3 regions of the Lacrimispora sp. YZC11 genome follow, and region 1 is predicted to be linked to each of the others. Evidence: riboswitches for the same ligand, from Rfam matches in the RefSeq annotation. Region 1 holds a riboswitch; each other region holds the start of a gene.
The links. Region 1 has a riboswitch for thiamine pyrophosphate ahead of AC27IJ_RS11460 (thiamine-binding protein). Riboswitches for the same ligand answer to the same signal wherever they lie in the genome.

Region 1 (4,930 bases):
TTAGTCATCATGTCAAGAGCGGAAAAGGGCTCATCAAGAAGAGCGATGCGATTGGAGAACAGATACGTCCTTAAAAGAGCCGCCCTCTGCCTCATACCGCCGGATAGCTGGGAAGGGTACTGCATCTCCGTCCCTTCCAGGCCAAACAGCTTAAAATATTCTCCCGCCTTTTTTCTGGCCTCTGTTTTCTTCATGCCCTTAATAAGAAGGGGAAGTGCCACGTTGTCCACGATGGTACGGTAAGGCAGCAAAAGGTCCTTTTGCAGCATATAGCTGACAGACCCCGGTTTCCCGGTGATTTCTTCTCCATTCAGATACACATGTCCCTCATCCGGCAGAGAAAGGCCTGCGATGATATGAAACAGTGTAGTCTTTCCTCCTCCGCTGACTCCAAGAAGAGATACCAGCTCCCCTTCCTTAAGCTCTAAGGATACGCCTTTTAAGACCGTCTTTTCATCAAAGAATTTTGTAATGCCTTCCACCTTTAAGTGTGTCATAGTTTCCTCCTTTATTTCTGAAAGCAATGAACTTCCCCTTGCTTACTGCGGAGAATTTAGCCGAGGCAGATAATCGTTTGAAAAACCGGCATTTTCCGGAATCTCAGGACTGGACAGGCCATTCTCATTGAGCCAGTCATAAAACCTGTTCCACCGTTTTGGATCTATATATCCCCATTCTTTCTCATCAGCCTGATATTTATCCGCCAGATATTTCTGGCTTTCCATCACCAGCTTCTCATCAAGCTCCGGCGCCGCTTTAAGTAATATGCGGGCTGCCCCCTCCGGGTCTTTCCCGGCATCCTCATACCCTTTGCTCACAGCCCTTAAAAAGGCTCTGGCCGTCTCAGGCTCCTGCTTTAGGAATTCATTTCCCGCAATAATGACCGGCGTGTAATAATCAAATGCCGGATTCAAATCTGCAAATGCAAAGTAATCCGTATCAAGGCCTTCTACTTCCATTTTGACACCTGCCCATGCATAAAAGATCCAGATGGCATCCACTGATTTTGATTTTAATGCGGAAACCTCATCTGTAACCGTGCTGGGAATCAGCTTCACCTTGGAAAAGTCACCTCCATCGGATTCCACCACATCTTTGACCATGGCCTTTTCTACCGGAATATCCCAGGTAGCATATTTCTTTCCTTCCATTCCCTTTGGAGAAGCCATCCCCTCGCCTTTTCTGGAAATAATACCGGAGGTATTATGCTGGATGACCGCTGCTACTGCCGTAATCGGAAGGGCATTTTCCCCTGCCAGTGCCGGTGCCATGGAGTCCTGGAAGGACATTCCGAACTGGGCTTTTCCGGAGGCCACCAGAACTGCCGCCCCATCCTCGGGGGGCTGAACGATTTCTACCTCAAGCCCTTCATCCTTAAAATACCCCTTTTCCTCTGCCACATAAAGTCCGGTATGATTGGTATTGGGAGTCCAGTCCAGAACAAATGTCACTTTTTTTAAATCCGATGAATTCGTATTTGCTGCCTGTTTCCCGGTTCCCCCGCAGGCAGTGAGAAATGCGGCTGCCGCGGCTGCCATTAAAATTGCCAAACCTGTTTTTTTCATTATTTCCTCCAATTCTGTCATATCACTGATTATCCCATGGCATGCATTTCTTAGAAAGCACGTCCACACCCTTCATAAGAAGAAGACTGATGGCCGATATGAGAAAAATGACCGCAAACATCTTATCAAAGGCAAAGGATTTCTTCACCCGGGTCATGTATACGCCCAGTCCGCCAAAGCCTCCCAGCCATTCGGAGATGACCGCTCCGACCACGGCATAGGAAACCGAGATCCGAAGGCTTGCAAAAAACTGCCTCATAGCTCCGGGAAGCTTGATATAGCGAAATATTTTTACTCTTCCGGCTCCCATGGATTTTAATAAGTTCACCGCATCCGGATTCACTGACTTAAAACCGGTAAGCATGCCCACGGTAATGGGAAAGAAGGTAGTCAATACTATGAGGATCACCTTAGGAGCCATTCCGTAACCAAACCACAATACCAAAAGAGGGGCAATGGCTACCGTGGGAACGGTCTGTGTCAGAACGATAAGCGGATAAAAAGCCCGGTAAAGGCCTTCAAAATGATCCATGATCACAGCGATCACAAAACCTGTTGCCACCCCTAGAAAAAGACCGGTAAACGCCTCGGCAAGGGTGATTCCCGCATTGACTGTCAGTACCGGGAATTCCGTGACTAATGCCCTTCCGACACTGATGGGCGAGGGGAGCAGAAAGCGGTCCACAAGACCGAAAGCACTGATCCCCTGCCACAAGACCAAAAGCCCAAAAACCGCAGAGCAGGACCAAAGCTTACTTGTGATGCTTTGTGACTTTCTTTTCAATAGTAAGTACCTCCCCTTCCGGCCGGTAGGTGACTTTGATATAAGCGGCAACAGAGGGAGCACCTGCCCTTATGGCAATGTGCTGGCATTCCTTAACAATGTCCATCAGTTCATCATAATCCCCTTCAATAGCGGTTTCAAATGGCCCTACATAATAGTTCAGTCCTGTGCTTTTGATATAATCGATCACCTGGTCAACAATACGGATCAGTTCCTCATCATTTTTTGCCTCCGGCAATGTCTGGATCGCTACGCTTGCATTCATGTCTTTTCTCTCCTTTTATCATTTATAGAAAACAAAAAACCGCCCGGATGTCCGGGCGGGTGAACAGGCTTAGCCTGTAAGCTTCCTACGCTGGCATTATCCAGATCAGGTTACAGGGTTTAAAGCAATACTGCCTTATCTCAGCCGGACTTTCTCCAGCACCCCTTTTAATTTTCATTGCAAGTATACATCAGGAAGGCGGGAATGTCAATCCCGGCTTCTAGGACAGCAGATTCTGCATGCTGCTTAAGCTGATTCCCAGAGTGGACGTATTATGAAGCAGCGCCGAGACTGTGGGAGTCATGATCCCTCCTGCTCCCAGAAGGATAAGGGCCGTAAATATTATCATTTTCCGGCCGTTTTTGTCACCTGGTCCCAATGCTTTAATGCCAACGCCCCGATCACCGGATCGTACATCACTCCCAGATTCTTTTCGATTTCTTCATAGCAATGTTCCATAGAATAAGCGCTCCGGTATCCCCGGTCCGATGTCATGGCATCAATAGAATCGCAGATGGCTATGATCCTGGCCCCCAGCGGGATCTTCTCTCCCCTCAGCCCTTCCGGATATCCTTTACCGTCAAAACGTTCATGGTGATACAGGACAATATCCTTCAGCTCTTTTAAATGACGGGATTTGCTTAAAATATCAGCCCCTATCCTGGGATGCTTTTTCATGGCCGCCCATTCTTCCCCGGAAAGCCTTTCCGGCTTATTTAAAACAGAATCAGGGATCCCGATTTTCCCGATGTCATGAAGGTGAGCGGCTATATGTATCTTCTCTATTTCCTTTTTATCAAGCTCTAAAAACCCCAAAAGGGCCAGCGCCATATCGCTCACCCTTTGGGAATGCCCCGCAGTATAGGGGTCTTTGGCATCCAATGCACTCACAATGCATTCGATGATTTCATGATAGTCCACGCTGCCTGAAAATAATTCTAATTCTGGTCCGCTATCCATAGTTTCCATACTCGTTTCTTGGGTTAGTTAATGCTAACTACATATCAAATGCAATCAGCATTCTCGCATTCACAGGGCTTCACTATAATAGAAGATATTTTCTGGCCATCTAAATATCCGCAGGCGCTAAGTCCTGCCTGGACCACCTGATTCCAGTTCTTGGCAGAGAGCTGATAAGTAGTTTCATCGTCCAAAACCACCGTACATGCCTCTTCCATGGGACAGGTTTCCGAATAGACGACTTTATACATGTTCTTCCGGCTGATGGCCCCGATTTCTTCCAGGATATTGACCATCCGGTAGACGGTCGCAGCGCCGATGGTCTCATCCACGCCTGATGCCTTATAATAAATCTCCTTGCAGCTGGAACATTCATGCTCCAGTATGACATCCAAAAGAGTACAGCGCTGCTTTGTGATCCTGCAGCCTTTTGCCTTCAGCTTCTCAATGATCAGTTCTTTCTGCATTTTTGTCCTGTGATAGCTTCTGGAGTCAGGCATTTTTCTTTTCTCATTGATGTTCGTTTGTCTCTCCACTTGCGCGCCTCCGTTTACAGGTATTTTTAAGGCATAAACAGCTTTTTCCTTCTGCCGCCTAAATTAATGGCAATGTCCTCCGCAATTTTTGCATTCTCCGCCGCACTGAATGGATTTCCCGTTCTTTTTATCACGAATCATGCTTTTTACTGCCAACGCCACCGCTCCGGCAACAACGACTAAAACAACCAGTGTTCCCATAAAGTACCTCCTTATATTATGAGCCTGCAGGTAAGGTGCAGGCTTCCAGCCGTGGCCGGAGCTTATTTAGCTCCTGCCACGCTGCTTAAATGAACGTTCGATTTTTTTTCTTCCTTTGACGGCCTCACCATCAGGTAAATGAATCCTGCGATCAGGGCAAAGGCAACGATAGTAAAGATTCCAAAAGTTCCTGTGATCACCAGGGATCCAATCTGGAAAACGCAGAGAGATACGACATAAGCCAGAAGGGTCTGATATCCGACAGCAAACCAGAACCATTTGATATTGTTCATCTCTCTTTTAATGGCTCCCATAGCAGCAAAGCATGGGGCGCAGAGAAGATTGAATATCAGGAAGGAATACGCTGCCAAAGGAGTCATGCTGGTCGCAAGCGTTCCCCAGATTTCAGATCCATCTTCTGCAACTTCCGCAAAACCAAACAGGATACCGAATGTACCTACTACGTTTTCTTTTGCAATCAGTCCGGTGATGGCTGCAACCGCAGATTTCCAGTCACCCCAGCCAAGAGGTGCGAAGATCCAGCTGATTGTGCCTCCAACTGCCGCAAGGATGCTGTGATCAAGTTCCAAAGCGTCTAACATCCGGAACTGGCCGTCTA
Region 2 (4,930 bases), on a different contig from region 1:
AGGCTCCTGTCAGAAGCCGGAGTCAATGCCGTCCTGATCGGGGAAAGCCTGATGCGTTCCCCTGACAAAAAGGAAGTTATAAACGGATTTAAGCGGGAGGCACAATGAATTCGAAAGGAAAACGGATCAAAATATGCGGACTGACCCGCAGGGAAGATATCCTGGCAGTAAACGTCTCAAAACCGGATTACGCAGGATTCGTATTTGCTCCCGGAAAGCGCCGCCTTACGGGACCAGAGGCAAAAGTACTTAAGGAGCTGCTGCTGCCGGAGATACCGGCAGTGGGAGTATTTGTAAACAGCCCCATAGAAGATATCCTGTCCCTTGCGGAAAATGGAACCATTGACCTTATCCAGCTTCACGGCGATGAGGACCGGGATTATATGATGGAATTAAAAAGCCGCCTGTCCCCCGGCCTTCCTGTCATAAAGGCCATACGGGTCCGGCAGGCGGAAGATATGAAGGAAGCAGATGACCTTCCCGCTGATTTCCTGCTTTTTGATACTTATACCAAAGGACTTTACGGCGGCAGCGGGAAGACCTTTGACTGGTCCATGATACCGGACATAAAAAAGCCCTGGTTCCTGGCCGGAGGCATAGACGCCTCAAACATCAGGCTGGCCATGAAAACAAATGCCTTTTGCCTGGATCTAAGCAGTTCCGTGGAAACAGAGGGCAAAAAGGACCGGTCAAAAATAAAAGAAATCATACAAACAGTAAGGAGTGAACAGCCATGTCAAAAGGAAAATTTGGACAGCACGGCGGACAATTTGTCCCCGAAACGCTGATGAATGCAGTAAATGAGCTGGAAGAGGCTTATGAAAAGTACAGCCATGACGAGGAGTTTTTAGCCGAACTTTCAGACCTTCACCAAAAATATACCGGAAGGCCCTCTCTGCTCTACTATGCAGAGCGGATGACAGAGAATTTAGGCGGTGCAAAGATTTATTTAAAGAGAGAGGATCTAAACCACACCGGCTCCCATAAGATCAACAATGCCCTGGGCCAGGTCCTTCTTGCAAAGAAGATGGGAAAAACCCGGGTCATCGCTGAAACAGGGGCCGGGCAGCATGGCGTTGCTACTGCTACCGCCGCCGCTCTCATGGGAATGGAATGCGAAGTTTTCATGGGCAAGGAGGATACGGATCGTCAGGCCTTAAACGTATTCCGCATGGAGCTTTTGGGCACAAAGGTTCACGCTGTCACCAGCGGCACCCAGACCTTAAAGGATGCAGTCAATGAGACCATGAGGGAATGGACCAACCGGGTGGCTGACACCCATTATGTCTTAGGCTCTGTCATGGGCCCTCATCCCTTTCCGACTATTGTCAGGGATTTTCAGAGCATCATCGGAAAAGAGGTCCGCTCTCAGCTTATAGAAGCAGAGGGTAAACTTCCTGACATGGTGATCGCCTGCGTGGGAGGCGGAAGCAATGCCATGGGAATCTTCCATGAATTTGTAAATGAACCTTCCGTGAAGCTGGTGGGCTGCGAGGCCGCTGGGCACGGCATTGAAACAGGAAAACACGCAGCTACGATTTCTACCGGCTCTCTTGGAATCTTCCACGGCATGAAGTCCTATTTCTGCCAGGATGAGTACGGTCAGATCTCCCCTGTTTTCTCCATTTCCGCAGGACTTGACTATCCCGGCATCGGGCCGGAGCACGCGGCCCTTCACGATTCAGGAAGAGCCAGCTACGTCTCCATTACGGATCAGGAAGCCGTGGAAGCTTTTGAATACTTATCCCGTCTGGAAGGGATCATTCCGGCAATAGAAAGCGCCCATGCAATAGCCTATGCCAGAAAGATCGCTCCTTCCATGGGAAAAGATGAGGTCATTGTCATTAATCTATCAGGGCGGGGCGACAAGGATGTGGCAGCCATTGCCCGTTACAAGGGGGTTGAAATCTATGAGTAGAATAAGCGAAGTATTTTCCAAAGGAAAGGCATTCATCCCATTTATTACGGCAGGAGATCCCGACCTTGCCACCACCGAAGAACTGGTTCCTGCCATGGCCGAGGCCGGAGCGGATTTGATCGAGCTTGGAATCCCTTTTTCTGACCCAATCGCAGAGGGGATCGTAATCCAGGAGGCCGATATGCGGGCTTTGGCCTCAGGAACTACCACGGATAAGCTTTTCGAAACCGTAAAACGGATACGCAAAAAAACAGATGTTCCTCTGGCTTTTATGACTTATATCAATCCGGTTTTCGTGTATGGAAGCGAAAGGTTTTTAAAAAATGCAGCTGAGTGCGGCATTGACGCCCTGATCGTGCCGGATATGCCCTTTGAGGAAAGGGAGGAACTACTGCCCTTTTGCAGAAAATACGGGGTCGAACTGATCTCTCTCATCGCCCCCACTTCCAGTGAGCGTATACGGACCATTGCATCTGGATCGGAAGGATTTATCTACTGTGTTTCCTCTATGGGCGTGACCGGAGTGAGAACGGAAATCAATACCAACATTGGTGAAATGATTTCCTTTGTAAAGGAGGCAAAAGATATCCCCTGCGCCATCGGCTTTGGTATCTCCACGCCGGAGCAGGCAAGGGAGATGAGCAAACATGCAGACGGTGTCATTGTTGGCAGCGCCATTGTAAAAATAGCCGCAAAATACGGAAAAGACTGTGTAGGGCCTGTCTGCGACTACGTAAGGGAAATGAAGTCCGCCATTTCCGGCTGACGGCCGGTAAGGGATGTTTTCCTTGACAAGCAGGAAGGGGAATGCTACACTAGTGCCACAAGAGGGAGCTCGTAGGCGGGCTGAGAGGAAGTAATCAACTTCGACCTTTATAACCTGATTTGGGTAATGCCAACGTAGGGATTCATATGGGATGATTGCATATTTCCGAGCCTATACCTGTTGGTATGGGCTCTTTTTGCGTGGGTAATGAACCAAACGAATATGCAGTATATTCATTCGGTGAATGCCGCGGCGACTAATAAAAACCTGCAAAGCGCGTTTTTCTTAGTCTTTACTAAACGTCCTTACAATCCCTCCGTTCGCGAGAAAAAGGAGGAACAAACATGAATTACACCACACAAATGGATGCCGCAAGAAAAGGCATTCTGACAAAGGAACTGACGGCGGTAGCTGAGCACGAACAATGGAATCCGGAAAAGCTGCGGGAGCTGGTGGCGGAGGGAAAAATCGCCATTCCGGCAAATAAGAACCACAGCTGCTTAAAGCCCAGCGGTATCGGCTCCATGCTCAGAACAAAGATCAATGTGAATCTTGGGACATCCAGGGACTTGAATGATCTGGAAATGGAACTTGAGAAAGTAAAGGACGCAGTTCTTATGGGGGCAGAATCCATTATGGATTTAAGCTCCTTTGGAGATACCCGGAAATTCCGCAGGAAGCTGACGGGAGAATGTCCGGCTATGATTGGTACGGTTCCTATCTACGATGCTGTGGTTTATTATCACAAACCCCTTCGGGAAATCACCGCCGAGGAATGGATACAAATCGTGGAAATGCACGCGGAAGACGGGGTGGATTTCATGACCATTCACGTTGGGATCAACAAGCAGACTGCCAGAAGATTCAAGGAAGCAAAACGGCTGACTAACATTGTATCAAGAGGAGGGTCTATCATCTTTGCCTGGATGGAAATGACCGGGGAGGAGAATCCCTTTTATGAGCACTATGACCGCATACTGGAAATCTGTCAGAAGCATGACGTGACCTTAAGCCTTGGAGATGCCTGCCGGCCGGGGTGCATTGAAGATGCGTCTGATATTTCCCAGGTAGAGGAGCTGGTGACCCTTGGAGAGCTGACAAGAAGGGCCTGGGAGAAGAATGTACAGATCATTATTGAAGGCCCCGGCCACATGCCTTTGGATCAGATTGCAGCCAATATGAAAATACAGCAGACGATCTGCAAGGGAGCGCCCTTTTATGTCCTGGGACCTCTTGTCACTGATATTGCGCCGGGATATGACCATATCACCGCGGCGATCGGAGGAGCGGTGGCCGCTGCTGCCGGGGCGGCGTTTCTCTGCTATGTGACTCCTGCGGAGCATTTGAGGCTGCCGGATGAAGCAGATGTGAAGGAAGGAATCATTGCAGCCCGGATTGCGGCCCATGCAGCTGACATTGCAAAAGGCATCAGGGGCGCTAAGGATTGGGATCATAAGATGAGCGATGCCAGAAAACGGCTGGATTGGGAAACCATGTTCCAGCTTGCCATTGACCCGGAAAAAGCCAGACGCTACCGGGCCTCGTCAAAACCGGAAAAAGAAGATACCTGCTCCATGTGCGGCAATTTCTGTGCCATGAAAAATATGAACAGGATTTTAGAGGGAGAGATCGTCGATATCTTTGATGAATAATATTTTGTGGAAATTAAAATTACATATACAGGAGGAATTTTCATGAATGATCAAATACCATCAACAATTTACAGCAACTCTTCTACCGGTTCAAGAGTACGGGTGAAAAAGCTGGTGATCAGCGGAATGCTGACAGCTCTTACCGTTGCGCTTTCCGGCTTTTCCATCCCGGTGGGAGCTTCCAAATGCTTTCCGGTACAGCATCTGGCAAATGTTCTGGCCGGGGTATTCTTAGGGCCTGTCTATGGTGTTTCCATGGCGTTTTGTACTTCACTTATACGAAACCTCATGGGAACCGGAAGCCTGCTTGCCTTTCCGGGAAGCATGGCTGGCGCGTTTCTTGGCGCCTATCTGTTTCAAAAAACCAGGAAGCTTTTGCCTGCTTATCTTGGAGAAGTGGTTGGGACCGGGCTGATCGGAGGGCTGCTCTGCTATCCTGTGGCCGCCGTTCTCATGGGAAAAGAGGTGGCTGTGTTCTTCTTTGTAGCTCCATTTTTCATGAGTACTCTGGCAGGGACCCTATTGGCTGCAATCTTACTGGCAATGCTGCGCCGCCTTGGCCTTTTTTCCTATTTTGAGCGTCTCATCAATGAA
Region 3 (4,930 bases), on a different contig from region 1:
TACCTCCAGATTGATCCGCCTGTTAAAATAAGTGACCCTGAACAAAAAAAGCTGGTTGCTGTGAGGATCAATATATTTGCAAGGATACGTCGTTTCCCGTTCAATGACTGGCATCCTCTTGTTGTTTTCAAAATAATACCAGAAAAATCCCCTCCGCAGCCTCACTGAAAATCCCTCAAACTGAGGAAGAATTTCTTCCAGTGCCCGCTGCAGGGTTCCCGGATCCACCTCTTCCTTTAAAATTGCTGAAATCCGGAATACATTGCTTAAATTCTCACTGGCTATGACCGGAAATATCTTTGCCGTATTGTCAAGCCGTCTCCACCGCTCTCCCTGGGGGCTTTTTTTCATACTGAAGGTGCCTCACTTCCCTGTATCCATAAAATCGAGCCGCATATCATACCAGATAGCTCCTCCGTGCACAGACCCGGATACTCCCATGTTCCGGTATCCGAATTTTTCGTAATAATGAATCAGCCTGTCCTTGCAGGTCAGGATCATTCCTTTCCTGCCTCTTTTGGCTGCTTCTTCTATAAAACGGTTCATAAGAGCGGCGGCAACTCCTTGTCCCCTCCACTCTTTTATAACATCAAGTCCAAACACGCTTTGGTAAGCGCCATCCGGATCATGAAAATCCACTTTCTCAAACATTTCATCACAGATAGTATTCCCATCTGTAGCGCAGCCATTAATAAAACCGATGATCTTCCCGTCGGAACGCTCTGCCACTAGGAAACTTTCAGGAAAAAGATTGATCCTCTGCTCAAGGGCTTCCCGTCCTGCCGCCTCTTCCGGAGGAAAACAGAGAGCCTCCACTTCCACCACCCGGTCCAAATCTTCATTTCTCACTTTTCTGATGCTGTAATCCATCCTGTTGTATCCCCACTTCCAAATTTAATCCTGATCCATGGTTTTTTCTTTCCCAAAATTTAAAGAAAAGGCGGACTTCCCCGGTCTCCCGTTGGAAATCCTCCTCTTTCTTTTTCTGAACGCAGAGATCAAATACCCCGCAGCATTACTGATGCAGGAATGCTTGCATTCCCGCGCCTTGCTCATTGCTTGCAGAAATAATATCCTACGCCCCACTTGGTATGCACATATTTAGGATCACTTGGACTTGGTTCGATCTTCTCCCGAAGACGCCTTACATGAACGTCTACCGTGCGGACATCCCCCGTATCCATAGCCTTATTTCCCCATACGTAAGTAAGCAGCTGTTCCCTGCTGTAAACCTTGCCCGGATTGCAGGTAAGAAGTTCTAAAAGGTCAAACTCCTTTGCCGTTAAATTGATCTCTTTCTCAGCAATAAACACTCTCCTGCTGTCCCGGTCCAGCTTTAAATCGCCTTCTTTTATCACCTGGCTGTCTTCCTGGTTATCCCGCTTGTTCTTCTTTGAATTCCGGCGCAAGATTGCTTTGATCCTGGCCTTTACCTCAAGAATGTTAAAGGGCTTTGTAATATAATCGTCGGCGCCGTATTCCAGACCCAGGATTTTATCCATATCATTGCCCTTTGCCGTCAGCATAATAATGGGCATCTCGGAAAATTCCCGAATGGCCTGACACACCTCATATCCGTCATATTTGGGAAGCATGACATCCAAAAGGACCACATCATACTCTTTCTGCTTTGCGAAATTAATGGCTTCCTCTCCATCATAGGCACAGTCCACTTCCATACCGTCCTGTTCCAGACTGAATCTCATTCCTTTTACGATGAGTTTTTCATCATCAACTACTAAAACGCTTGCCATACTACACCTCTGTCCTCTATTTCAAACTGTGATATCTTCTTTTATTTTTTGGAACGCCGCATCTTTGATGCCGGATATCTTCATGATATCCTCGATCTTCTGAAATCCGCCGTGGCTCTCCCGATACTTAAGGATATCGTTTGCCTTGGCTTCTCCGACTCCCCGAAGGGTCATCAGCTCCTCTTTTGTGGCTGTATTTAAATTCACCTTGGTTTTTTGTACGTTGGATGAAGCTTCTGCCTGTAAGGAAAATTCTCCCCGGGCTTTCGCCGCTTCCACCTCTTCCTTGCCAGGGACCACGATCTTCATGCCGTCCTTGACCTGCTCCGCCATATTTAAATATTCTGCCGCAGCCTGGTCTGTGACTCCGCCTGCTTTCTCGATTGCCTGAAAAACCCGGCTTCCTTCTTTAAGCTCATAAACACCGGGAGAAACAACTTCTCCACAGATATGTACATAGAAAGGCAGGACCGTTTCCTCTCCTGCACTTCCTAAGCTGCCCTCTGCCGCCTCTAAAGCAGCCGGACCGGTCCCGCCGGTAACTGACTTAACACCGTCTGCTTCCAAAGCGCCGGTTCCTGTCGACCCGCCATCCCCTGACCTGCCATCACCTGCTGCCCCAATTCCGGTAATATTTTCTCCGGAATGAAAAGCCGATTCCTCTGACAAGGAAATTCCTGGCCTGCGGGCCTCCTGGCTTTTGCTCAAGCCGTAACATACACCCGCCCCTAAAACACACAGGGCTATAAGGATGATTTTAACTTTCTGGTACTTCATGATATCCCTCCTTTTACAAAATTTCTCAAAAAAGGATACCATCTTCAGCCTATGTTATTATTCTACCTAAAGAAATAGGTAAATACAAGCACTATTTCCAAATTAATTAAATATCATGATTCCGATGATGGCAACAACTGCACCGATCAGCTTTTTCCATTCAAATCCTACCTTTTCAACGCCGAATAAGCCAAACAGCTCTATGGCGTAAGCCACAATGATCTGGGAAATTACAATTATCAAAGCTGCCTTGGCCGGACCCAGGGTCCCCATACTCCTTACTACCGTATAGGTAATAAATGCACCCATAACGCCGCCAATCAACAGGTACTTGGGCTGTACATCAAATAGGCCGGAAATGTTTTCCTTGCCGGAGAAATACCACAGAATAATGCAGGTCAAAAATGCGGTAAGCTGTACCCAGCCTGTAGATACCCACATACTGGTCTGCTTTGTCACTCCCGTATTAAAAACTCCCTGTATGCTCATAAGCGCCCCGGATATAAGAGCTATAATAAAGCCTGTCATTAAAACAACCTCCGTATCTCCAATTTGTATAGAATGAATCAAACGGATATGTCCGTCTTTCACTAGAATGTGCTTTATTTGCATTTTTATACTGAATTTACAATTTGGTTACCAATCAGCGATGCAGAAACAGTTGTATGATTTGCGCCTTTTAGCCTGGTCACTAAGCACAAATTATGCAAATGCTGAATGCCATATCCGAACTGCAGCATCACTTGATATGGCTTGACAAGCCTTCTGTTTTGCGCTATACTCACAACAAAATTATATAAATTACACACGCTAGGGGAGCCTTTGGCTGAGATCGGAGAAACCGAACCCTCACTACTTGAACCGGATAATGCCGGCGTAAGGAAGCAACAGTAGTCCCCTCCTGCGCACACAAAGGAGGATTTTTTATGTCATTTTTTCTAACTTACTCTGCGGAAAACGAAGAGTACCTATTAAAGCCGGCCGGATACTTGCTGGTGATCATTCTGCTTGCTGCAATGATTTTCATCCTGCATCTTCTGGGCAGATCGTCTTCCAAATCTCAAAAGCTGCAGACCCGCCAGCTGGTTTACTGCGCAGGCGCCATGGCGCTGGCAATGGTAACTTCCTTTATTAAAATTGCCTCCCTTCCTTTCGGCGGTTCCGTCACCTTGTTTTCCATGCTGTTCATCTGCCTGATCGGCTATGTTTACGGCGTAAGGGCCGGGATCATGACCGGTGTGGCCTACGGGATTTTACAGTTTATAACAGAGCCCTATATATTTGCTCCCCTCCAGGTTCTTCTTGACTATCCCTTAGCTTTTGGAGCTTTGGGGCTTTCCGGGCTGTTCAGAAACAAAAAACACGGTCTTGTGACCGGGTATGTGGCGGGTGTCGTGGGCCGTTACTTATGCCATGTGGTTTCAGGCTATATCTTTTTTGCTTCCTATGCACCGGAAGGCATGAACCCTATGGTTTATACTCTGGGCTATAATGCTACCTATATCCTGCCGGAACTGATCCTGACCGTTGTAATTCTGTATTTCCCTCCCGTGTTGGGAGCCATTGGACAGGTGAAGCGCCAGGCCGTAAATGGGTAAGTATGCTTCCATAAAAACAAGCGGCATGAAAGGTGTCGGAAACTCCCATGCCGCTTGTTTCATTTTTACCATACAGTCTTACTATCTTTCAGGTGTCTCTTTAATTTTCCTTTAAAGGAGCCATTGCTCCATAGATGGTCGATCTATTTTGCAATGGCTCCCATTATTTCATATTTTATTTTTTAAGGGCCGCCAACACCAGATGCCTGGCAAGCACAGCCGTTGTCACCGCTCCTACACCTCCTGGTACAGGAGTTGCCATGGAGGCGGTCCCTTCCAAGGAATCAAAATCCACATCACCGCAAAGCTTCCCATTTTCATCCACATTGATCCCCACATCCACCACTACGGCATCCGCTCCTACAAATGAGGCATCCACCATCCTGGCCCGCCCTGCAGCAGCCACAAGGATCTGTGCATTTTTACAGGTTTCCTTTAGGTTTTCCGTGCGGGTGTGGCAGATGGTGACCGTTGCATTTTCTTTTAGCATCAGCATGGATAAGGGACGCCCTACTACCATGCTTCTGCCCACGATGGCCACCCGCTTTCCGGTCAGAGGGATATCATTGGCCTTTAAGACCTCCACAACTGCCTCTGCCGTACATGGTGCAAATCCCGTATCATCTCCGGCAAATACTTTTGCGATATTTTCAGGAGATATGCCATCTAAATCCTTTTCCGGATGAATCATATGCTCAATGTCTTTTTCTTTTATCTGCTTTGGCAGAGGGCGCAGGAGAAGTATGCCGTCAATGTCCTGATCATCATTGATTTTTGCAAACTCTTCCTTAAACGCTTCAT

Region 2: it holds a riboswitch for thiamine pyrophosphate, as region 1 does, so the genes downstream of both, thiC (phosphomethylpyrimidine synthase ThiC) here and AC27IJ_RS11460 (thiamine-binding protein) in region 1, are expected to answer to the same signal.
Region 3: it holds a riboswitch for thiamine pyrophosphate, as region 1 does, so the genes downstream of both, thiT (energy-coupled thiamine transporter ThiT) here and AC27IJ_RS11460 (thiamine-binding protein) in region 1, are expected to answer to the same signal.

What each region holds. Positions count from the first base shown of each region.
Region 1 is NZ_BAAJYQ010000006.1:1,118,346-1,123,275, forward strand. Features, by position in the region: gene AC27IJ_RS11445 (ABC transporter ATP-binding protein) at 1-497, opposite strand, end outside; gene AC27IJ_RS11450 (ABC transporter substrate-binding protein) at 540-1,565, opposite strand; gene AC27IJ_RS11455 (ABC transporter permease) at 1,588-2,349, opposite strand; gene AC27IJ_RS11460 (thiamine-binding protein) at 2,318-2,614, opposite strand; TPP riboswitch at 2,679-2,790, opposite strand; gene AC27IJ_RS11465 (hypothetical protein) at 2,835-2,963, opposite strand; gene AC27IJ_RS11470 (HD-GYP domain-containing protein) at 2,960-3,583, opposite strand; gene AC27IJ_RS11475 (transcriptional repressor) at 3,619-4,074, opposite strand; gene AC27IJ_RS11480 (FeoB-associated Cys-rich membrane protein) at 4,174-4,311, opposite strand; gene feoB (ferrous iron transport protein B) at 4,374-4,930, opposite strand, start outside.
Region 2 is NZ_BAAJYQ010000019.1:53,965-58,894, forward strand. Features, by position in the region: gene trpC (indole-3-glycerol phosphate synthase TrpC) at 1-108, shown strand, start outside; gene AC27IJ_RS21080 (phosphoribosylanthranilate isomerase) at 105-788, shown strand; gene trpB (tryptophan synthase subunit beta) at 734-1,918, shown strand; gene trpA (tryptophan synthase subunit alpha) at 1,911-2,684, shown strand; TPP riboswitch at 2,736-2,842, shown strand; gene thiC (phosphomethylpyrimidine synthase ThiC) at 3,029-4,336, shown strand; gene thiW (energy coupling factor transporter S component ThiW) at 4,379-4,930, shown strand, end outside.
Region 3 is NZ_BAAJYQ010000014.1:110,526-115,455, forward strand. Features, by position in the region: gene AC27IJ_RS14320 (DUF6320 domain-containing protein) at 1-351, opposite strand, end outside; gene AC27IJ_RS14325 (GNAT family N-acetyltransferase) at 364-870, opposite strand; gene AC27IJ_RS14330 (response regulator transcription factor) at 1,053-1,754, opposite strand; gene AC27IJ_RS14335 (helix-hairpin-helix domain-containing protein) at 1,776-2,531, opposite strand; gene AC27IJ_RS14340 (DMT family transporter) at 2,634-3,059, opposite strand; TPP riboswitch at 3,334-3,431, shown strand; gene thiT (energy-coupled thiamine transporter ThiT) at 3,458-4,129, shown strand; gene AC27IJ_RS14350 (bifunctional 5,10-methylenetetrahydrofolate dehydrogenase/5,10-methenyltetrahydrofolate cyclohydrolase) at 4,305-4,930, opposite strand, start outside.